One region of the Priestia sp. SB1 genome, then DNA from elsewhere that is predicted to be linked to it. Evidence: riboswitches for the same ligand, from Rfam matches in the RefSeq annotation. Region 1 holds a riboswitch; each other region holds the start of a gene.
The links. Region 1 has a riboswitch for thiamine pyrophosphate ahead of thiM (hydroxyethylthiazole kinase). Riboswitches for the same ligand answer to the same signal wherever they lie in the genome.
Positions count from the first base shown of each region.

Region 1 (7,384 bases):
GTTGCGGTCCTGCTTTTCCAAAGCACTGACAATTTTAATAAAAGCATTATACTGGGTATTGGCAGCCTTTATATAGCCTTCATGAACCTTTCGAAGATCGTCGGTTTCTACATCGATGTTTTCCAGTTCGTCAACAAATTTACGATAGGTAGGAATGACTTCACTCGTCATCGTATCGTACATAACAGCGTCACTTGTGTAGTTAGCGCCTGTAACGGAATCGTATGCGTCAATCGCCTCTTTTTCAAGCTGAGCGGCTTTCTTTAAATCTTGATTGTTATAATCGATTAAATCATCTTGAACAGGATCACTAAAGCAGGCGGATAATAAAAACAAAAGAGGGACAAGACAAAATAAAACTTTCTTCAACGAATTTCACCTCCGTTTAACAATGTATGAAACATCTGCTTGGCAAAGTCTGTTTTAATAACTGGAGAAAAAGAAGGGAGTGTATAAAAGGATTTTTAAAGGTCGACAGTGAATGTATTCATAAGTCGGTTTGTAGTTGACCACCCTTTAGTAGCAGGAAGGAAGAGAAGATGATTAAAATAAAAAGAGACCACTTAACGAACAATGAAGTTATTGAGCTAGTAAGTTCTCACCTTCAAGGAATGAACTTACATTCCCCCCCTGAAAGTATTCATGCTCTAGATATTGAAAGTTTAAAACAACGTCATATTACGTTTTGGAGCGTGTGGGAAGGAAGTCAGCTAGCAGGGTGCGGAGCTGTAAAAGAGTTAGATGAGCACCACGGAGAAATTAAATCGATGCGAACAGCTACCGCTCATTTACGGAAAGGAATTGCTAGAGAGCTGCTGCAGTACATAATAAATGAAGCGCAAAAACGAGGGTACCGACGCTTAAGCTTAGAAACAGGATCCGCACCCGCTTTTGAACCGGCTAGAAAGCTATACGCCAGTTTTGGATTTTACGAGTGCGAACCGTTTTCTACCTACAAAGAAGATCCATACAGTGTGTTTATGACAAAGAAATTGAATGAGTAAAAGACAGGAAAGAAGGCGCAGATGATTTGTTTATTTGTATGCAAACTGTGCGGGCAAGCAGCGGTCATTTATCCTGTTAGCAAGTAAGCTTTTTAGGCAAAGCCTTTTTAGGAGGCTTTGTTTTGGTAATGATTCATATAAAAAGGTATAAACTAGGTTTTCTCACTAGACAAAAAGGTTTTTCCTATGTAGTATAGGTGTCAGATAATACAAAACGAATGTTCAGTATAAATAATAAATGTACGGGGCGGTGGAAATAGCTTGAATAAAAAAAAGCTTCAAAGTGAACAAACCAAAAGAAAAGTGGCAGATGCCGCTAAAGCATTGTTTTCTCAAAAAGGCTATAAAGCTACATCTATTGAAGAAATTGTAGAAGCTACGGGAAGCAGTAAAGGGAATATTTATTATCACTTTAAAAGTAAAGAAGGGCTTTTTCTTTATTTAATAGACGAATGGGATCTTGAGTGGGAACGAAACTGGAAAGAAAGAGAGTCTCTTTACAAAACAACAAGAGATAAGCTTTTTGGAATAGCGGAGCAAATCATTTTAGATGATTTGAATCATCCTCTTACGAAAGCTGCCGATGAGTTTTTTAACAACGAGGAAAAGGGCAGCGACATCGAAGAGCGAATTGATGAGATGGTGAAACGACACGTGGAGTTTAACCGGGAACTTTTGCAACAGGGCATCGATGAAGGCGAGTTTTCTCATAAAAATGCAGAGCAGCTTGCAGTAATTTTAGAAGGGCTGTTTGTTGGAATGAGCCGCATGTCTCGAAAAACGAGTACGGAAAATGCCCTGCAGCTTTACCATTCAGCAATCGATGTATTTTTAAACGGAATTATAGCAAGGTCTTCTTAAATAAGCGGGGATGCTTATTGTGGCAATGAGTAATCCCTCATTATTTTGTATTTTTATAGACCGAACGTTCAGTATTTTTGTAATCAGGAGGTTTATATGTCATTATTGTTAAGAAATCGAGCGGCGATTTTGCTGCTCATGCTAAATATTTTTATTATCTTTACGGGAATCGGTCTCGTTATTCCAATTATGCCAACCTATATGACGGAGCTTCATATCAACGGCAGCGTGATGGGGCTTTTAGTAGCGGTGTTTTCACTAACTCAATTTCTGTTTTCGCCTTTAGCGGGGCGATTATCCGATTCGTTAGGGAGAAAGAAAATTATTGTAGCGGGAATGATTGTTTTTGCCCTGTCTGAATGGTTCTTTGGTTCAGTGAGTACACCTCTTTTATTATTTGTATCCAGAATGCTAGGTGGGGTCGGGGCCGCGCTTATTATGCCTGCTGTTATGGCCTATACAGCGGACGTGACGTCTGCTAAAGAACGCGCTAAAGGAATGGGCTATGTGACGGCAGCGATTACAACAGGATTTATTATCGGGCCCGGTATTGGAGGCTTTTTAGCTGAATACGGCATGCGCGTGCCGTTTTACATGGCCGCAGTAGCAGGAGGCTTGGCTGCAGTGATTACGCTTTTTGTTTTGCCGGAGTCTCGTCCTGTACAAGATCATGCTGTTTCAAACAATGAGAATCCAAAAGAAGATCGGCTGCTACTGCAGCTTATGAATTCCTACAAAGAACCTTATTTTTTAAGTTTAATTATCGTTTTTGTGACATCGTTTGGATTATCCAATTATGAAACGATCTTTTCACTATTTGTTGATCATAAATTTAGCTTTACGCCAAAAGATATTGCGTTTGTTATTACGTTTGGCTCTATTGCAGGGGCTGTTGTGCAGGTTACGATTTTTGGCTGGATTTTAAATAAGTTCGGTGAAAAAAGAGTCATTTCGTTTTGCTTGATGATGACGGGACTTTTTATTTTACTTACGCTATTTGTGCACACGTACTGGCTTATTATTGTTGTAACATTTATCGTCTTTTTAGCAACAGATATTTTACGTCCGGCAATAAGCACGCAAATGTCGATGATGGCACAAGACGACCAAGGGTATGTAGCCGGACTAAATTCTGCTTATACAAGTCTTGGGAATATTATTGGACCCGTTGTCGCAGGCTTTCTCTTTGATATAAACGTTAATTATCCGTACGTATCAGCTGCACTTGTACTGCTGCTTTGTTTTCTTTTATCTTTAAGAGCAGGGAAGGACCGAAAAACAGCTGTGAGAAATCAAGCGATTCAAGAGAAATAATAGAATTTTTAGGAGATAGAAGACCTCCAGTAGTTTACTGGAGGTCTTTTAATGATGCTTTTAGTAAAGCTGTAAGATTTACAACACCACTCAGCCTATAACGAAGCTTTATTTTATGGGCAAAACAGTGAAATGGTTGCAAATAAAAAAAGTTAATAGTAAACTTTAAACGTAGTAATAAATAGTATGGGAGCTTGCGCGGGGCAGGCTGAGAGTACAGGGGCGCCTGTTGACCATTTGAACCTGTTGGATAATGCCAGCGCAGGGAATGTGAGTACATACCAAAGCACTTTGCGCATGCAAGGTGCTTTTTTGTCTTTTTTTTGCAGTGTTAAAACTAAATGAAAAGAGTGAGAGAACATGGATATTAGTAAAATTTCAGCTCAATTAGAAAAAGTAAGAGATACAAGTCCGCTTGTTCATAATATTACGAATGTTGTGGTAACCAATTTTACAGCAAATGGACTGCTTGCCATAGGAGCGTCACCTGTTATGGCTTATGCGAAGGAAGAAGTGGCTGATATGGCTCGAATCGCCGGAGCGCTTGTCTTAAATATGGGTACACTGACGGCTCAAGAAGTAGAAGCGATGAGAATAGCAGGAAAATCAGCAAATGAAAACGGCGTGCCGGTTATTTTCGATCCTGTAGGAGCCGGAGCGACACCGTTTCGTACAGAAGTGGCACGTCAGCTTGTAGAAGAATTAAATATTGCCGTTATTCGCGGTAACGCTGCTGAAGTTGCGAATGTAGTAGGCGAGTCATGGCTCATTAAAGGCGTTGATTCATTAGAAGGGCAAGGAGACGTCATTGAACTTGCTGAGAAAGCAGCGAACAAATTAGATACAGTGATTGTTATTACGGGGAAACAAGATGTGATCACCGATGGAAACACAACGTATACAGTAGACAACGGTCACCCGTTATTTACGAAGGTGACGGGTACTGGATGTCTGCTGACATCAATTATAGGAGCTTTCGCGGCTGTAGAAAAAGAATATGTCGAGGCAAGTGTTGCTGCTTTAAGTTTTTACGGAGTGGCAGGTGAAATCGCCGCAGCGAAAAAAGGTGAAGAAGGGCCGGGGAGCTTTCAAATTGAGCTGTTAAATCAGCTTCATCTTTTATCTGGACAGGATATTGAATCATATGCAAGAGTACATCAACGTTAAAAGGAGCGGGAAAATGACAAACGAAGAAATTAAAAAGCTGCTGAAAGTTTATTTTATAATGGGCAGCAATAACTGTAAAAAAGATCCGAAAGAAGTATTAAAAGAAGCAATTGAAGGCGGCGTTACCGTGTTTCAATTTCGTGAAAAAGGCGAGGGTGCCTTAACAGGAGAAGCGAAATATCAGCTGGCGAAAGAACTTCAGCAAATTTGTCAGCAGCACAGCGTTCCTTTTGTTGTGAATGATGATCTTGACTTAGCGATCCGCTTACAAGCAGATGGCGTTCATATTGGACAAGAAGATGAAAAAGCTCATATTGTTCGAGAAAAAATAGGAAAAGGAATTGTGGGCGTCTCTGTTCATAATTTACAAGAGCTGCAGCAAGCGATAAAAGACGGGGCGGATTATGTAGGAATGGGACCTGTTTTTCCTACTTCTACAAAAAAAGACGCAAAAGCAGTGCAAGGTACAAAATTAATTGAAGAAGTGCGAAACCAGAATATTGACTTTCCAATTGTAGGAATCGGTGGCATCACGCCTGAAAATGCCAAACAAGTAGTAGAAGCAGGTGCAGATGGTGTTTCTATTATTACCGCGATTAGCTTAGCAGCGTCTCCAAAAGAAAAAGCAGCTCAATTGAAAGAAGCGGTAGGAAAATAAAAAAAGCGCACAGTGTGCGCTTTTTTATTATAGCTGAACGGTTTGAGGAGTTTCTTCGCCTTCATTCATAAAGCGAATTTCGTTTGGTGTAATTTCCAGAACAACATACTCAGGGTCATTTGGACCGTCAAACCATTCTTTCATGTGATCGTTCCATATACGTCCTTTTAATTGATCACCGGTACGAAGAACAGCTGTCCCGGATAATTCTAAGTATTGATCGCCATATCCTTCGCCGCTGTAGCCCAATAGTACGTGCACGTTCGGATTGGCTTCGATTTCTTCTGCCTTATGTGTATTGATATTTGTTGGTGTGTAAAGAGCGATACCATCTTCATCGCTGAAAAATGTCATATAGCGAGAGTGGGGTTTGTTGTTTACAACTGTGGCTAATGTTCCTACACGATTTCCTTCTAATACTTCATTTACTTTTTTAGCAATTTTTTGTTCATTCATTTTATCCATCTCCTTTATTACTTTTTATGTTCCTCAATCGAAGATAAATAAAACATACATGTCTAAAAAAAATATAAGTTAACAATAAAATAATTATGTAAACTAATAAATAAAAAAATAAAAAAAGCTAGCTACAGCTAACTAAAAAATAAGCCCGCACTGCCGTAACCCTAAGTGTCTTAAATACCCAGATCTACTAGGTGGGTGCCCTCATAGCCGGGTTTAGCGTCCCAAGAAGGGCGTGCTATCTGCAGCTAAATTTTGAGCTCCCTTTTAACACTCAAAGGTTTAAGACAACATGAGTATACGCACAGCGCAGGTATGTATAACAAATGTAAATAAAATGCCGATATATAAATGTTTTCTAATTAATCAACTTTCATCGTACAAGAAATGATTATAACGGAATAATGAATGGAACGCAAGACTTTTATTTAAAGTTTTTCTTCTCTAACATCTTGGCGGTTATGCCGTAACAAAATAAAAAAAGGGCCCGCAACTGGAATGAAACATAAGAGAAGGTAAGGCCGGGATGCTATCTTTTCTTTTGTCATAACGGAATAAGAAAGCCACGTTAAAACAAAAAAATCAGCGGTCATCACGCTAACAAGCTGTGACTGCATAAAAGCATCTTCATAAGCTCTTATTGAACCTATGGATAGTCCGTATACGTAACCAGCAATCGTGAGTGCTAAGCATAGTCCAATCCATAGACGAGAAGAAATGATGGCAATGAAACGTGAAGGAATACGCGAACGTGTTCGAACTTTTTGTCCTTTCCAATGATAATAGAACAAAAGAGAAAAAGCTCCAAGCGCAAATGATAGGAGAGAAAATGGCCATCCAGGCAGTTTGTACGTATCTTTTTTACAAATCATTACCATGAATAATACTGGGAAAAGCCCTAGAAAAGAGAATACCATGACTACGAGCGGATCTACCTGTTGAAAATTTCCTGTGACAAGGTTTTTAAACAGCATATCATCAGCGGCGCTTGCTCCCGGAGCTAGCAGAAAGGCGTATAGTACAAGCATAGTCCATACAATGATGTACATTACATATTCTCAACTCCTTTTAATTGTTTTAGTATACAAAAACCATTTCAGTATATTTCCCCGTTTTGTGATGAAGGGAAACGCTTGAAACTCTTCTTTAATTAGGTGTAATATTACACTAAAGACATGTGCGTGTATAGAAAGAAAGGGCTGTAAAAATGGATAAACAAGAAGTCATTAAATCCGTATCGGATAAAATACGATTAATTCGTTTAGAAAGAAACTATTCACAAGACAGAATGGCTGAAGTTATTGGTATTTCAAAAAAAACATTGGTTCAAATTGAAAAAGGGCGCACGGAAGCAGGGTGGACGACCACTGTTGCAGTATGCGGTTTGTTTCGTGACAGTGAAATCCTTCAATCGGTTTTAGGAGACGTCCCCTTAGAAGTAGTAGAAATCATTGCTCATAACGGCGTATCTTCTCCAAAAGATAAAACGCTCGGAGGAAGAGTATGGTGGAAAGAGATTCAAAAAGAAGGTTCTTTTCGTCTGCAGCAAAATATGATTAGTCAGCACTATCGTATTTTAGATGACCAAGACTATCGATGGTTTAGTTCATTTGATAAAAGCGAAGCTGTAGAAAGGTTTGAAGAATTAACGAAGAAATAAAAACAAGCACTTGTTTTCAAGTGCTTGTTACTGATTCATTAACGTGCCGGATGAAGGGCGGTTGAACCAATTCCATAGCTCTACATCTCCAAGTGACGCGTAGGTGATAGACGGATCATTTTTTAATTTCAGCAGCTTTTTGGTAGGTCCTGTAATCACAACGCCGTACACACCGACCCCATGTTTCTTTACATAAGAATATCGCTGCTTTAGCAACAAATCGGAATGGTCTAGCTGACGAACTTTTTGGACTGTTTC
Region 1 is NZ_JBBJSS010000004.1:530,886-538,269, reverse strand. Features, by position in the region: gene WKH56_RS17905 (hypothetical protein) at 1-369, opposite strand, end outside; gene WKH56_RS17900 (GNAT family N-acetyltransferase) at 543-1,004, shown strand; gene WKH56_RS17895 (TetR/AcrR family transcriptional regulator) at 1,266-1,865, shown strand; gene WKH56_RS17890 (MFS transporter) at 1,962-3,179, shown strand; TPP riboswitch at 3,356-3,464, shown strand; gene thiM (hydroxyethylthiazole kinase) at 3,540-4,346, shown strand; gene thiE (thiamine phosphate synthase) at 4,360-5,004, shown strand; gene WKH56_RS17875 (pyridoxamine 5'-phosphate oxidase family protein) at 5,032-5,460, opposite strand; RNA gene ssrS (6S RNA) at 5,608-5,785, opposite strand; gene WKH56_RS17865 (hypothetical protein) at 5,895-6,515, opposite strand; gene WKH56_RS17860 (helix-turn-helix transcriptional regulator) at 6,674-7,126, shown strand; gene WKH56_RS17855 (anti-sigma factor) at 7,154-7,384, opposite strand, start outside.

Region 2 (7,384 bases), on a different contig from region 1:
TTCGAGTATTGTGTATACAGAAACACCAAGACAAGGAAGAACAGAAATTTCTGAAGAGGGACGACCTGTAGACGTCGTGTATGACGTCACAGCTGAAGCATTCTTTACGTACATTACAGATTTAATGAAAAAAGCAGTAGCCAAATAAAGAAAAAGGTTGCACGTGAAAATGTGCAACCTTTTTAATGAATCATATTCAAGAATTGACGTGTCCGCTCTTGTTGAGGATTTGAAAATATTTGATCCGGTGTACCTCTTTCCATAATGACACCTTGATCCATAAAAATAACTTCATCTGCTACTTCACGGGCAAAGCGCATTTCATGAGTTACCACCACCATCGTCATTCCTTCTTTTGCCAGGTCTTTCATCGCTTGAAGAACGTCTCCTACAAGCTCAGGGTCAAGAGCTGAAGTAGGCTCATCAAATAGCATAACTTTTGGGTCCATCGCCATTGCTCTGGCGATGCCAACACGCTGTTGTTGTCCGCCAGACAGCTGGAAAGGGTAAAAGTCGAGCTTATCGCCTAAGCCAACGCGTGTTAACAATTCTTTACCTCTTTTTTCTGCCTCTTGAGTAGAAACGCCTTTTACAATTACAGGACCTTCCATAACATTTTCAAGCGCACTTTTATGAGGAAATAAGTTATAGTTTTGAAAGACCATACCTGTTAGGCTTCGAAATGAAGTAATGTCTTTTTTACGAACAGGTTTGGTGAAATTCATGCTTTTTTTATCAAGTTCAATCGTGCCGTCTGTTGGGATTTCTAAAAGATTTAAGCAACGTAAAAAAGTAGTTTTACCCGATCCAGAAGGACCAATTAATACAATTACCTTGCCCTGTTCAACTTCTAAATCAATCCCTTTTAATACTTGCAAATCACCGAATGATTTATGCAAATTTTTGATATTAATCATATGAAAAACTCCTTTAGCTACTCGAAACGGTTATTTAGATACGTAACGATCTAGTCTTATTTCAATGCGTCCTTGGATAATGGATAAGATTGTACACATAATCCAGTACAAGAGCGCTGCTTCACTATAAAGAAGTAAAAATTCATAGTTAGTCGAAGCAATTTCTTGAGCTTTACGGAACATCTCAGAAACAAGAATAAGCGATGCAAGTGACGTATCTTTAATAAGGCTAATAAAAGAGTTAGATAATGGCGGAATCGATACACGTGCTGCTTGCGGTAAAATAATCCGTCTTAACGCTTGGGAATAGGTCATACCAAGTGAGTAGCCAGCTTCCCACTGTCCTTTAGGAATAGATTGAATCGCTGCTCGGATAATTTCAGATGCATACGCACCTACACTTAATGAAAATCCAATAATAGCAGAGATAAATGGGTCAATTGTTATATCTAAATTGGGTAAGCCGTAGAAAATAATAAATAATTGCACAAGCAGCGGTGTACCTCGAATAATCGATACATAGATGCGCGCAATTATATTTAAAACTTTTATAGATGATAAACGAGCCAAGGCTGTTAAGACAGCTAAAATGATACCGAGTACAAACGTGATTAATGTTAGTGGAATAGAATATTGAATAGCTCCCTTTAGCATTGGTAAGAGAGATGATTGAGCGATTGAAATCAATTGATTCAATCGCTCTCCATCAGGAAAAATATTATTTAGGAGAAACATCTTCGCCAAACCATTTCTTAGAAATTTTTGCGTATGTTCCGTCTTTTTTCATATCTTTCAATGCTTTGTTTACTTTATCCACTAACTTACCGCTGTCTTTTCTAAACATAAAGCCGCTTGCAGCACCATCGGATTTTTCATCCGCGATTTTGATAGGTGCGTTAGGGTGCTTTTTCTTATAGTCAAGGAACGATAATTTATCGTTGATTGTAGCATCAACACGGTTTGCGCTCATTAGTTCTACTGCTTGAGCAAAACCTTCAGCACTCGTAATGTTTGCACCATAAGATTGAGCCATGTCTTTGTAGTTACTTGTTAATGACTGTGCTGATTTTTTTCCTTTTAAATCTTTAAATGATTTGATATCTTTTTCGTCTTTACGAACAATTAATACGGCGCCTGACTGGATGTATGGGTCAGAGAAATCGTATTTCTTTTGACGATCTTCACGAATACCCACTTCATTAGCAATCATGTCAAAGCGTTTAGCATCTAATCCGGCAAACATGCCATCCCACTGTGTTTCTTTGAACTCAGCTTTTACGCCAAGACGTTTAGCTACTTCTTGAGCCAATTCTACATCAAACCCAGTTAGCTTTTGTTTGTCATCATGAAAAGTGAACGGAGGGTATGTACCTTCAGTTCCAATTGTTAATACGCCATCTTTTTTCACTTTATTATATAAATCCTCTTGTGAAGATTTATTGTCTCCATTGTTTGCTTCATTTTTTGAGCTAGAACCGCATGCGGCAAGCACAACTGTGAAAGCTAATAGTAGCGACAAAAGTGCAGCAAATTTCTTCATTTTCTAAACCCCCTAGTATTCTGATAGGAAATGATACTCTGTGATACTAAACAAGAACACAGCAAAAGTCAACAAAAAAAACTTATACGATTAATGTGACTTAAAATAAGGGAAATATACCTTCTATACACGGTTTGTCATAAGGATACAGAAAGATTTTAAAATTTGGATTAAGTGGATTTTTAAGGGATATTTGAGGAGTAAAAAGGAAGTTTCATGCGACGATTTTCTCTTTCATTTTTTCATGACTTTTGGTGCAATAAACATATAGTTAAATGTTAAGGTAGAAATAAATTCCTTATGGTACACTTAAAGAAGAATTTATGAAACGGAGCGATATGATGAAAGCCATAAACTTAATCTCAATTGCCTTTGGTGCTATCGCTGGTACATATGCGCGTTATTTGCTAAATATTTCCTTATTATATACGGGCTATCCAATAGGAACGGTAATTGAAAACCTATTAGGAAGCTTCATACTAGGCCTATTAACAGGATTTTTTGCGTGGAAAAAGCCAAAAGAATGGATAAAGCTTGGACTAGGAGTTGGCGTGTGCGGCGGTTTTACAACGTATTCAACCTTTGCAGGAGACGTCATTTCTCTCACTCAGCACCATTTATTTTGGGGAGCCATTTATGTCATTGTCTCTTTAGTAGGTGGAATCCTTCTTGCTTTAGCAGGCTATCTATGCGGTGAAGCGGCAGGGAAAAATTTAGTGAAAGTACATGAGGTGAAGTAAATGAGCATAGTGAGCTTGGCACTTGGCGGGGCAGCTGGAGGAATATGCCGTTATCTTTTGGGTTTAAAAGTTACAAAAACAGTTTCAAACCCTCCTTTTCCAGTCTCAATGCTGTTTGTAAACTTGCTCGGTGCGTTTGGGCTTGGTCTTTTTTACGGTAGTTATTATGGAAAGGTTCCGAGTCATGCTTATGATGATTCAATATTTTTAATGATTGGCATTGGGTTTTTTGGTGCCTTTACCACTTTTTCAACGTTTAGTGTGGAAACCGTACAGTTAATTCGGGAAAAATCTTATCGGAAAATGTTGGCGTACGTGGGGATTTCAGCATTTGGAACAGTTGGTTTATTTACAGTCGGTTTACTGGCAGGAACGTTTTTATTATAAGTAAAGAGAACGTTTCTAGTAGGGAAAAACAAAAAGACGGAGAAGTAGAGAATGGATAGAAAAGCAGAAGTTTGGAAATACATTTTGTTGATTGTAGCTGTTGCAGGTCAGATCATTGGTTTTTTATTTTTATTTATAAATGTTGTGGCGGCATTTATTTTTTACGGTTTTTATATTCTAACTTTTATTATGTTACTCCTGCTGTTTATATGGGATCGGAAAAAGGAAAAAGACAAAGAAGAATTTGACGACTATACCGATTACTAACTATATAAAAAGCAGAATGATTCGGTGCGCCGGGCCTCTTAGTAAAGAAGCTTAAAAGATACATCTATAAAAGGAAGAGAGCCGTAAGAGCATAAAGAGATATTGTATTTACATCTAGTTGTGTTATAATTTTAAGTGCAAAAACAAAATCAATAAATAGCAATCACTAGGGGAGCTTTTTGAAGCTGAGACGGATGTATTTCGGACCCTTTGAACCTGATCTGGTTTGGACCAGCGTAGGGAAGTGGCGATCATGTTTACATAACGATGCATGCTAACCACTCTACGTTGTAGAGTGGTTTTTTGTATGTAATAAAGCCCTCTGCACAAGATGAAGTGATTGAAATTTCTCTTTATTCTGAATGGAAAGGTTTCGATCATGTGGATATTCCTAAATTTCATGTCATTACAACAGATAAGCAGCCAATCGAAGAGCTTCAAAAAATTTTAACGGCTATCGCGCCTTTTGCGGGCGCCATTCATATTAGAGAAAAAAAGAAAACGGCAAAGCAGATTCAATGTTTACTAGAAAGCCTACCATTTTGTCGCTCTAAAATTATTGTGAATGACCGAGTTGATGTAGCGCATGCTTTAAAAGCAAAAGGTGTACAGCTTGCCTATCATAGTTTAGACGTTTCGTTTGTTATAGACGCATTTCCTTCTCTTATTGTTGGAAAGTCAGTTCACTCTGTGGAAGAGGCTTTAGAAGCTGAAAAAGATGGTGCTCACTACATTTTATACGGACATATTTATTCAACACATTCAAAAAAAGAATTAAAAAGTCGAGGGATAGCGGCACTAAAAGAAGTAGTAGACGCTGTGCAGATACCGGTTATTGCCATTGGAGGAATTACACCTGTAAATGCCAAAGAGGTACTTCAAACAGGAGCACACGGTATAGCCGTGATGTCTGGTGTCATGCTTGCGCAAGATCCCCTGAAAGCGATTAAACAATATTCTCATATATGGACATCTGGAGGTGGAGAAAATGAAGCAGCATTATGATGTACTGTTAATCGGAGGAGGTATAATCAGCTCTTCTATCGCTTATCATTTGTCAAAACAAGGAGCGTCAGTAGCTATTCTTGAACGCAATCAAGTTGGTTGTGAAGCTTCAAGTGCAGCCGCTGGTATTTTAGGTGCTCAAGCTGAAATTGATGAAGAAGGTCCTCTTTTAGACCTTGCTATTAAGAGCAGAAGCATGTTTCCTGAACTGGTGAAGGAACTAAAAGAAAAAACGGCTATCGACGTAGAGCTCATTCAAAAAGGCTTATTAAAAGTCGCTGTAACAGAAGAAGATGCACACGTATTAAAGAAAAAAGCCGCTCAGCACCACCGGTGGGACAAAGATGTAAGATGGATCGATGTAAAAGAAGCGCGTTTGTTAGAACCCGGGCTCTCTCCAGACATATACGGAGCCATTACAATACCGGGAGACGGCCAGCTAGCTCCGGCTAAGTTAACACAAGCTCTTGCTCATGGAGCCTTGTATCACGGAGCAGATGTATTTGAATACTGTGACGTTCACTCTCTTATTATGGAAAATGAAACAGTAAAAGGGGTACAGACGTCCAAAGGCTCTTTTTATGGAGAAAAAGTAGTGATTGCAGCAGGCTCATGGGCTAAACGCTTTATTTCTTCTGAACATTTAGGCGAGGTGTTTCCTGTAAAAGGAGAGTGTATTGCTCTGCAAAGTCATAAGCCCCTGCTTTCTAAAACGATTTTTTTAGATGAAGGTTTTTACTTAGTCCCTAAGACTGGTGGAAGAATCGTAATCGGGGCAACTAAGCTGCAGCATGATTTTACTAAGACCGTTTCTGCACAAGGTATTCAATTTTTGCTGAATAAAGCTTCTGCGCTTCTGCCGGCCATTAAAGAAGCCACATTTGAAAAAGCATGGGCTGGTCTTCGTCCACAAACAAATGATGGCTGGCCTTATTTAGGAGAGCACCCTGAAATAGCGAATCTGCACATGGCTTTTGGCCACTACCGAAACGGTATTTTATTAAGCGCTGCAACTGGAAAAATTATGGCTGATGCTTTGTTAGGGAAAAAGCCAAATCATTCATTCTTTACATCATTTCAGCTAACGAGAGCAATGGAGGGAGTTCATTGAATCTAATTATTAACGGTAAGACCGTCACTGTCGGAGATGAAATTGAAACGGTCGAGCACTTGCTGCAGGCTCAGAGTCTGCATGAGCGAGTTGTAATTGTTGAATTAAACAAGAATATTTTGCAAAAAGAAGAACATAGCGATGCATGCTTAAAAGATGGAGATACATTAGAAGTTGTTTCATTTGTTGGAGGAGGATGAAGAGTATGTTAAAAATTGGACAATATACATTTAATTCACGTTTATTATTAGGAACAGGGAAATTTCCGGACTTTACGACTCAGCGTCAAGCGGTAGAAGAGTCGGAAACAGAAATTTTAACATTTGCTGTTAGACGAATGGATATTTTTGATCAAAATCAGCCTAATTTATTAGAAGCACTTGATGTGAAGCGTTTCACTCTTTTGCCTAACACTGCTGGAGCAAAAAATGCAGAAGAGGCCGTACGTATTGCTAAATTAGCAAAGGCTTCTGGACTTTGTGACATGGTGAAAGTAGAAGTAATTGGATGTGATAAGACGCTGCTTCCTGATCCAGTTGAAACATTAAAAGCTAGTGAAGAACTGTTAAAAGAGGGCTTTACCGTTTTACCTTACACATCAGATGATGTTTTACTTGCGCGTCGTTTAGAGGAGTTAGGCGTACATGCCATTATGCCAGGAGCGTCGCCTATCGGTTCAGGTCAAGGTATTATTAATCCGTTGAACATGCGTTTTATCATTGAACAATCAACCGTTCCAGTAATTGTAGATGCAGGTATTGGAACGGCTTCAGACGCAGCTCAAGCTATGGAGCTAGGAGCAGATGGTGTGTTATTAAATACAGCTGTTTCAGGAGCAAAAGATCCTGTGAAAATGGCTCGTGCTATGAAGCTAGCGATTGAGGCAGGAAGAGCAGCATTTGAAGCAGGACGTATTGAAAAGAAACAATATGCAACGGCAAGCAGTCCAACAGAAGGGATGAGTATCGGTTGATTAATCGTTATTCCCGCCAAGAATTGTTTCAACCTATTGGAAAAGGCGGACAGCAGCAAATTCAAGAAAAGCATGTTCTGATTGTAGGAGCAGGTGCTCTTGGAACAGGGAACGCCGAGGCCCTTGCACGAGCGGGAGTAAAGAAAATAACGCTCATTGACCGCGATTATGTAGAGTGGAGCAACCTTCAGCGTCAGCAATTGTATAGTGAAAAAGATGCTGATAAAAGAATCCCAAAAGCAGTTGCCGCTAAAAAAAGGCTTCACGATATTAATCATGATGTAAAAGTAGAAGCCCACGTAGCGGACGGTACCCCTCAAGTTTTAGAACAGCTTGTTGAGGGGGTAGATGTTATGATTGATGCAACCGATAATTTTGACACACGCCTTGTAATGAATGATTTATCACAAAAATATGATATTCCTTGGATTTACGGAGCATGTG
Region 2 is NZ_JBBJSS010000012.1:69,991-77,374, forward strand. Features, by position in the region: gene WKH56_RS31585 (nucleoside hydrolase) at 1-148, shown strand, start outside; gene WKH56_RS31590 (amino acid ABC transporter ATP-binding protein) at 183-917, opposite strand; gene WKH56_RS31595 (amino acid ABC transporter permease) at 948-1,652, opposite strand; gene WKH56_RS31600 (amino acid ABC transporter substrate-binding protein) at 1,636-2,457, opposite strand; gene WKH56_RS31605 (fluoride efflux transporter FluC) at 2,781-3,197, shown strand; gene crcB (fluoride efflux transporter CrcB) at 3,198-3,584, shown strand; gene WKH56_RS31615 (hypothetical protein) at 3,636-3,851, shown strand; TPP riboswitch at 4,010-4,111, shown strand; gene WKH56_RS31620 (thiamine phosphate synthase) at 4,233-4,856, shown strand; gene thiO (glycine oxidase ThiO) at 4,840-5,967, shown strand; gene thiS (sulfur carrier protein ThiS) at 5,964-6,167, shown strand; gene WKH56_RS31635 (thiazole synthase) at 6,173-6,940, shown strand; gene WKH56_RS31640 (thiazole biosynthesis adenylyltransferase ThiF) at 6,937-7,384, shown strand, end outside.
Region 2: it holds a riboswitch for thiamine pyrophosphate, as region 1 does, so the genes downstream of both, WKH56_RS31620 (thiamine phosphate synthase) here and thiM (hydroxyethylthiazole kinase) in region 1, are expected to answer to the same signal.

Region 3 (7,384 bases), on a different contig from region 1:
GTAACAGAAGAATTTGGAAAGTTAATTGATGAATCCGGCGGTATTAACTTAGAAGATCGTGCAGCACAGCGGAAATCGGAGCTGAAAGAAAAAAATGCAACTCCGTTTAAGCTGTTGCTTCGCCGAATTGCAAGTATTTTTATTCCGTTGATACCTGCTCTTGTAGCATCTGGACTTATTACCGGAGTGACAAAAGCAGCTGTGCAGGCGAAGTGGCTTCCGGCAGATTCACAGATTGCTATTCTTTTAACCGTTATCGGAAGCGGTTTATTTGCCTATCTTGGTATTTTAGTAGGTATTAATGCAGCAAAAGAATTTGGTGGTTCGCCAGCTCTAGGAGGCTTAGCGGGCATTTTAGTCATTAATCCTGCCGTAGCTGATATTAAACTTTTTGGTGAAGCACTTTTGCCGGGGCGTGGGGGCTTAATAGGAGTGCTGCTTGCAGCAATCTTTATGGCCGTGTTAGAAAAACGAGTACGTAAATTTGTCCCACAGTCACTGGATATTATTATTACACCAACCGTTACGGTGTTAATTACAGGAATTATTACGTATGTGGTATTCATGCCAATTGGCGGCTTCATTTCAGATGGAATCACAAAAGGTCTTTTAGGAGTTTTAGAGGTTGGAGGAGTTGTAGCAGGCTTTGTTTTAGGGGCAACGTTTTTGCCGCTCGTTATTACAGGACTGCATCAAGGTCTTACTCCGGTCCATTTAGAGCTTATTAATTCGATTGGAGATGATCCGCTTCTTCCTATACTAGCAATGGGCGGAGCCGGTCAGGTTGGTGCAGCTTTTGCTATTTATATCAAAACAAAGAAAAAACGCTTAAAGCGAGCAATTGGAGGCGCACTTCCTTCAGGGCTGCTGGGAATCGGAGAGCCGCTTATTTTTGGAGTCACACTTCCTTTAGGGCGTCCATTTTTAACCGCTTGTCTTGGAGCTGGAATCGGCGGAGCGTTTCAGGCGCACTTCCATATTGCAACTGTAGCAGTGGGAGTATCGGGTTTGCCGCTTACGTTTTTAGTTCATGCGCATCAAATTCTTCTTTATTTACTTGGATTAGTTATTGCTTACGCAGCAGGCTTTATTTGTACCTATTTCTTTGGATTTAACGATGAAATGGCGAGGGAGTTTGAATGATTGGCATTTCATTTTATTTGAACGATAGAGATGCCAAACAAAGATTAGTAGAAGCGAGTGAATGCGGCGTTACACGCGCATTCACTTCACTTCACATTCCAGAGGAAAAAGGAGATTTGGCTGAACGGGCAAAAGAATTGCTTCATGTGGCTAGAGATTGTGGAATAAGCGTGTATGCAGATGTATCTAAGCATACACCGGTTCATTTAGGTATCGAAAGCCTTATGACTCTATCTTCACTTGGCGTATCAGGTATTAGACTAGACGATGGCTTTAGCGTAGAAGAAACGATTTTACTTGCGGATGAGTTTTATATTGCCCTTAATGCAAGTACAGTGTCAAAACTAGAAATAGAAGCGCTATTATCTGCAGGTCTTCATCATCATCAGCTGCTTGCTTGGCATAATTTTTATCCGCGGCCTGAAACAGGGCTTGAAGAAACGTTTTTTCAACAGCAGACAGATTTATTTAATGAACTTCGTATTCCAGTTTGTGCTTATATTCCTGGAGAAGGCGAAAAGAGAGGACCTATTTATCAAGGACTTCCTACTAGAGAAAAAGACCGTAATAAATGTCCTTTTACCTCTGCAGTAGATTTATACGGATGCGGAGTAACGGAGGTTTATATTGGAGATCCATACGCCAGTTCAAATTTATTAAAACGTTTAGTTCAATATCAAGAAAACCGCATTATTCCGCTACGCATTCGTTCACCTCATATACAGGGAACGTACAGCGTGCGTCCGGATGTATCAAGAGACGTTCTGCGATTGGTTGATACACGATCTGTAAAACCAGTGCTGCCATTTCATACAGTAGAACGCAGAATCGGAGCAATTACAATGGACAATGATGGCTACGGACGTTATAGAGGAGAGGTTCAAATAGCTAAAAGGAATTTGTCTGCAAATGCTAATGTGAATGTGATTGGGTATGTAATAGAAGAAGATCACGAGCTGCTTTCATTAGTGAGACCGGGGCAAAAGCTTGAGCTTATTACTGTCTGAAGGAAAAAACGGTGTATTTTTAAAGAAGCCAATAGCTAACTAGTAATGTCACAAAAACAAAGAGCACACACTGCATGAAAAAGGTGTGTGCTTTTTCTTTTACTACTAAAAAGGAAACTATTTTCATTACCATATCATGAACCTTTCTATTGAATAAAACGCTTTACTATGATAAAACTATTACAGGTAAACATATGATAATAGATTAATTTCATAGAGATACAACACCACTAGGGGTGCTTTCGAAGCTGAGAGAGACGATAAGTCTTAACCCTTATAACCTGAACTAGGTAATACTAGCGTAGGAAAGAGGTATTGTAATGGATGTTTTGTATGGGATTTCCTTACGAACTCGTTATAATAATTTTGTGTACATAAACAAAAACACTTCTTTCCTGCGAAAGAAGTGTTTTTTTATGCGTAAAGGAAGGTGTCATACATGAAAGAAACAATTGATTTGCTTGTCAAACAGGTAGAGGAGCGCAAAGGAGAGTTAATCCAGTTATTAACAACGCTTGTTTCGTATAAAACGCCAGCGCCTCCTGCACGAAATTCTCATGAAGCGCAGCTGTACGTAGCGGATTTTCTTAAAAACTGCGGTTTTTCCATTGATATGTGGGACTTATATTCTAACGACCCTATCGTAGTGGGAACGTTAAAAGGACAAAAATCGGCTGACTATCAAAGCTTGATTATTAACGGCCATATGGATGTTGCTGAGGTACAAGAAAATGAAAATTGGGAAACCAATCCGTTTGAAGCTGTTGTGAAAGACAATATGATAATTGGACGCGGAGTTGCTGATATGAAAGGCGGTTTGGCGGGAGCATTATTTGCAGTTCAGCTTTTAACAGAAACAGGAATCGAGCTGCCAGGAGACTTGATTTTTGAATCCGTTGTAGGAGAAGAAGTAGGAGAGGCAGGTACGCTGCAATGCTGTCAGAAAGGGTATACAGCTGATTTTGCGCTTGTAGTCGATACAAGTGATTTACATATTCAAGGTCAAGGCGGAGTGATCACGGGATGGATTACGATAAAAAGCAGTAAAACCTATCATGACGGTACACGCCGAAGTATGATTCATGCTGGAGGAGGGCTGTTAGCCGCAAGCGCTATTGAAAAGATGGCAAAAGTGATCGGAGGGCTACAAGAATTGGAGCGTCACTGGGCTGTTACAAAGAGCTATCCAGGATTTTTGCCAGGGACAAATACGATTAATCCAGCAGTAATCGAAGGCGGAAGACATGCTGCTTTTATTGCAGATGAATGCAGGCTGTGGATCACCGTTCACTATTATCCTAATGAATCGTACGACCAAGTATCAAAAGAAGTGGAAGAATATATTATAGCTATTGCAAAAGCAGATCCATGGTTAAAAGATAATCTGCCAACCTTTGAATGGGGAGGCACATCAATGATTGAAGACAGAGGAGAAATCTTTCCGTCATTAGAAATTGATGAAAATCATGCAGGAGTGCAGCTGCTTGCAAATACTCATGAACAAATGGAAGGGAAAAAGCCTCCAATTGATGTGTCAACTAGCGTAACAGACGGGGGATGGCTAGCTGATGCGGGAATTCCCGCCGCTATTTACGGTCCGGGAAATTTAGCAAATGCACATGCTGTGAACGAACAATTAGATATTAATCAGCTTGTTCAATATACAAAAGTGATAGTGCAGTTCATTTATACGTGGCTGCATACGCATAAGGAGTGATCATCATGAAATTTAGTGAACGATTATACGAAAAGCTGCAGCCTATTTGGCGTCAAAATCATAATCATCCCTTCGTACAGGGGATGGGAGATGGAACGCTTGAAAAGGAGAAGTTTCGCTTCTACATGATTCAAGATTACCTTTACCTAATTGATTATGCCAAATTATTTGCGATTGGAGCCATGAAAGCTACCGATCTTCAAACGATGGGGAAATTTGCAGCCCTTTTAGACTCTACATTAAACGAAGAAATGAGTCTGCACCGTGAGTATGCCAAGAGATTTGAAATCAGCGAAAAAGAATTAGAAAAAGCGCAGCCATCTCCTACAACGCTTGCATACACGCACTATATGCTGCACGTTGGTCAAAGTGGAACATTAGCTGAATTAGTAGCCGCTCTTTTGCCTTGTATGTGGAGCTACTGGGAAATAGGAAAAGAACTTAGTGAAAAGCCTGGAGCTAACAATGAGTTTTACCGTGAGTGGATTGAAATGTACAGCTCAGAAGAATTTGGAGAACTGGCGACATGGTGTATCAATTTATTTGACTCACTTACTGAAGATAAATCAGAAGTGGAATTAGAAAAGCTTGAAGAAATTTTCTTGAATACGACGCGTTTTGAGTATATGTTCTGGGATATGGCTTATAACGAAGCGATGTGGCCAATTCATGAATAGGTCTGTGTTATCTTTTCAAAACGTCAGTTTTACGTACAAGAACGGTGATCAAGCGATTTTAAAATCATTAAACTTAGACGTGAAAGAAGGCGAGTTTGTCAGTATCGTTGGAGCGAGCGGCTCTGGGAAAAGTACGTTGTTTCGTCTTATTACAGGTCTTGAACAGCAGAGTGAAGGCGATATCGTGATTAACGGAAAGTCTTATGAAAAGCGACTAGGAAAAGTAGGCTATATGCCGCAGCAAGATTTGCTGCTTCCGTGGCGTACGATTCTAGACAATGCAGCACTGCCTCTTGAGCTTCACAATGTATCAAAAGCAAGTGCTCATAAGCAAGTGTCTCAGCTGCTTGAAGAGTTTGGCCTAAAAGGGTATGAAAACCGTTTTCCAAGTGATTTATCCGGAGGGATGAAGCAGCGCGTTTCTTTTCTTCGGACGGTATTAAGCGGTTCTAACGTGCTGCTTTTAGATGAGCCTTTTAGTGCACTTGATGCAATCACACGTTTATCGATGCAGGAATGGCTGCTTGACCAATGGCAAAAGCGTAAGCATAGCATCTTATTTATCACTCATGACGTCAATGAAGCGCTTTTTTTATCAGATCGCATTTTTATCTTTTCAGACAAGCCAGTAAGTTGTCTTGAAGAAATTCAAGTGCCGCTTAGCAGACCTCGAACGCAAAAAGATCTGAATCAACAGCGAGTGCTTGATGTGAAAGATTATTTAATTGAACAGCTAAGATCGAAGGTGAACACATGAAAAAGTACGGGGCTTCAGTGATTTTAGTAGTCATTTTGCTGGCTGCTTGGGAAATTGGAGCACGCATTGTAAACTATCCGTTTATTTTACCAACGCCCAGCGGTATTTTAACGAAGCTTTGGGAGCTGCGAATGGATTTATTGTTTAAGCATTTACCAGCTACGTTATCTATTGTCGTAATTGGGCTTGTAATATCCGTTGTGCTAGGGGTTCTGCTGGCTGTGTGGATGAATTGGAGTCCGCTTATTGAGCGTGCTTTTTATCCGCTTATTATTGCGTCACAAATGATTCCGACCATTGCCATTGCTCCTGTATTTGTGCTGTGGTTTGGCTACTCCATTTGGAGCAAAGTGATTGTGACCGTATTAATTACGTTTTTTCCCATTACCGTTAGCACATTTGACGGGCTTCGTTCTACAAACAAAGAGTTAAAAGAACTCATGTTAACGATGGGAGCAACAAAAAAAGATATTTTCTTTAAGTTGAACATTCCTTCTGCACTGCCTCATTTTTATTCGGGACTCAAAGTAGCGGTTACCTTTAGTATAATAGGTGCTGCCATTGGGGAATGGTTGGGTGCGCAAGCAGGCTTAGGATATTTCAGTCGTCGCATGATGACACAGTTTGATGCAGCTGGTGTATTTGCACCAATTGTGATTTTATCCGCGCTTGGTATTTTATTTTTTATTATTGTAGTAGGTTTCGAAAAACGTTCATTAAAGTGGAGGAAAACAGAATGAAAAAATGGTTTGCGATTAGCTTAAGCCTGCTGCTTGTTTTGATGCTCGCTGCTTGCGGTCAGGACAAGGAAAATAAAGCTGGTGACAGTAAAAAATTAAAAGACGTTACAATTATGCTTGATTGGTATCCAAATGCAGTGCACAGCTTCATTTACGCTGCACAAGAAAAAGGATATTTCAAAAAAGAAGGGCTGAATGTAAAAGTACAATTTCCTGCTAATCCAACAGACTCGCTTAATTTAGCAGCTGCAGGGAAAGTCACGCTCGGCCTTTACTATCAGCCTGATGTAGCAATGGCACGAGCAAATGAAGATGTGCCGGTAAAGTCGGTAGGAGCGATTGTAAGATCTCCGCTAAACCGGGTTGTGGCATTGAAAGATAGCGGTATTAAGCGTCCTAAAGATTTAGAAGGAAAAGTAGTAGGATACAGCGGAACACCATTAAGTGAATCTGTTCTAAAGAAAATGGTGAAAAGCGATGGAGGAGATCCGAATAAAGTAAAACTAGTAGACGTAGGGTTTGAGTTAAATTCATCGCTGATTAGCAAAAAAGTAGATGCTGTAATAGGTGCGTATATTAACCACGAAGTACCATTGCTTCACAAAAAAGGATACAAAACGGTTGACATTGATCCGTCAGATTACGGCGTACCATCTTATTACGAGCTAGTGGCCGTTACAGGGGATCAAACGTGGGCAAAAGATTCTGATACGATTAAAGCGTTTTGGCGTGCCGCGACAAAAGGGTATGAATACACGGAGAAACATCCAAAAGAATCACTTCAAATTTTGTTAGATAATCAAGATAAATCAAACTTCCCGCTTGAAAAAGATGTGGAAACAAAAAGTTTGAATATCTTACTTCCAAAAATGAAGTCTGAACAAGGATTCGGCAGTCAAACGAAAGAATCATGGCAATCAAATGTTAACTGGTTAAAAGAGTCAGGGTTAATTAAGAAAAAGCCAAATGTAGATGAGATGTTTGAGAATATTGGGGAATCTCAGTAAATAATTTAAGACGAATTTAAAAAAAACTCCTTATACTGAACGTAACTTTCTGAAAGAGAAAGTGAAAAGGTCAAGGAGGTTTTTTTATGGCTTTTACGATAGTAGAGAAGGAAACATGTATTGCTTGCGGAGCATGTGGAGGGAGTGCGCCAGATCTTTATGATTATGATTCAGAAGGTCTTGCTTATGCCGTATTAGATAACAACGAAGGAACAAAAGAAGTTCCTGAACATCAGCAAGATGAGATGATGGAAGCGTACGAAGGGTGTCCAACAGACTCGATTAAAGTTGCAGAGCAGCCGTTTTATGGAGATGCAGCAAAATTCGAATAGGGCT
Region 3 is NZ_JBBJSS010000003.1:637,227-644,610, reverse strand. Features, by position in the region: gene WKH56_RS13800 (PTS transporter subunit EIIC) at 1-1,143, shown strand, start outside; gene WKH56_RS13795 (MupG family TIM beta-alpha barrel fold protein) at 1,140-2,150, shown strand; TPP riboswitch at 2,373-2,475, shown strand; gene WKH56_RS13790 (acetylornithine deacetylase) at 2,590-3,867, shown strand; gene tenA (thiaminase II) at 3,873-4,544, shown strand; gene WKH56_RS13780 (ABC transporter ATP-binding protein) at 4,537-5,301, shown strand; gene WKH56_RS13775 (ABC transporter permease) at 5,298-6,041, shown strand; gene WKH56_RS13770 (ABC transporter substrate-binding protein) at 6,038-7,048, shown strand; gene WKH56_RS13765 (ferredoxin) at 7,135-7,380, shown strand.
Region 3: it holds a riboswitch for thiamine pyrophosphate, as region 1 does, so the genes downstream of both, WKH56_RS13790 (acetylornithine deacetylase) here and thiM (hydroxyethylthiazole kinase) in region 1, are expected to answer to the same signal.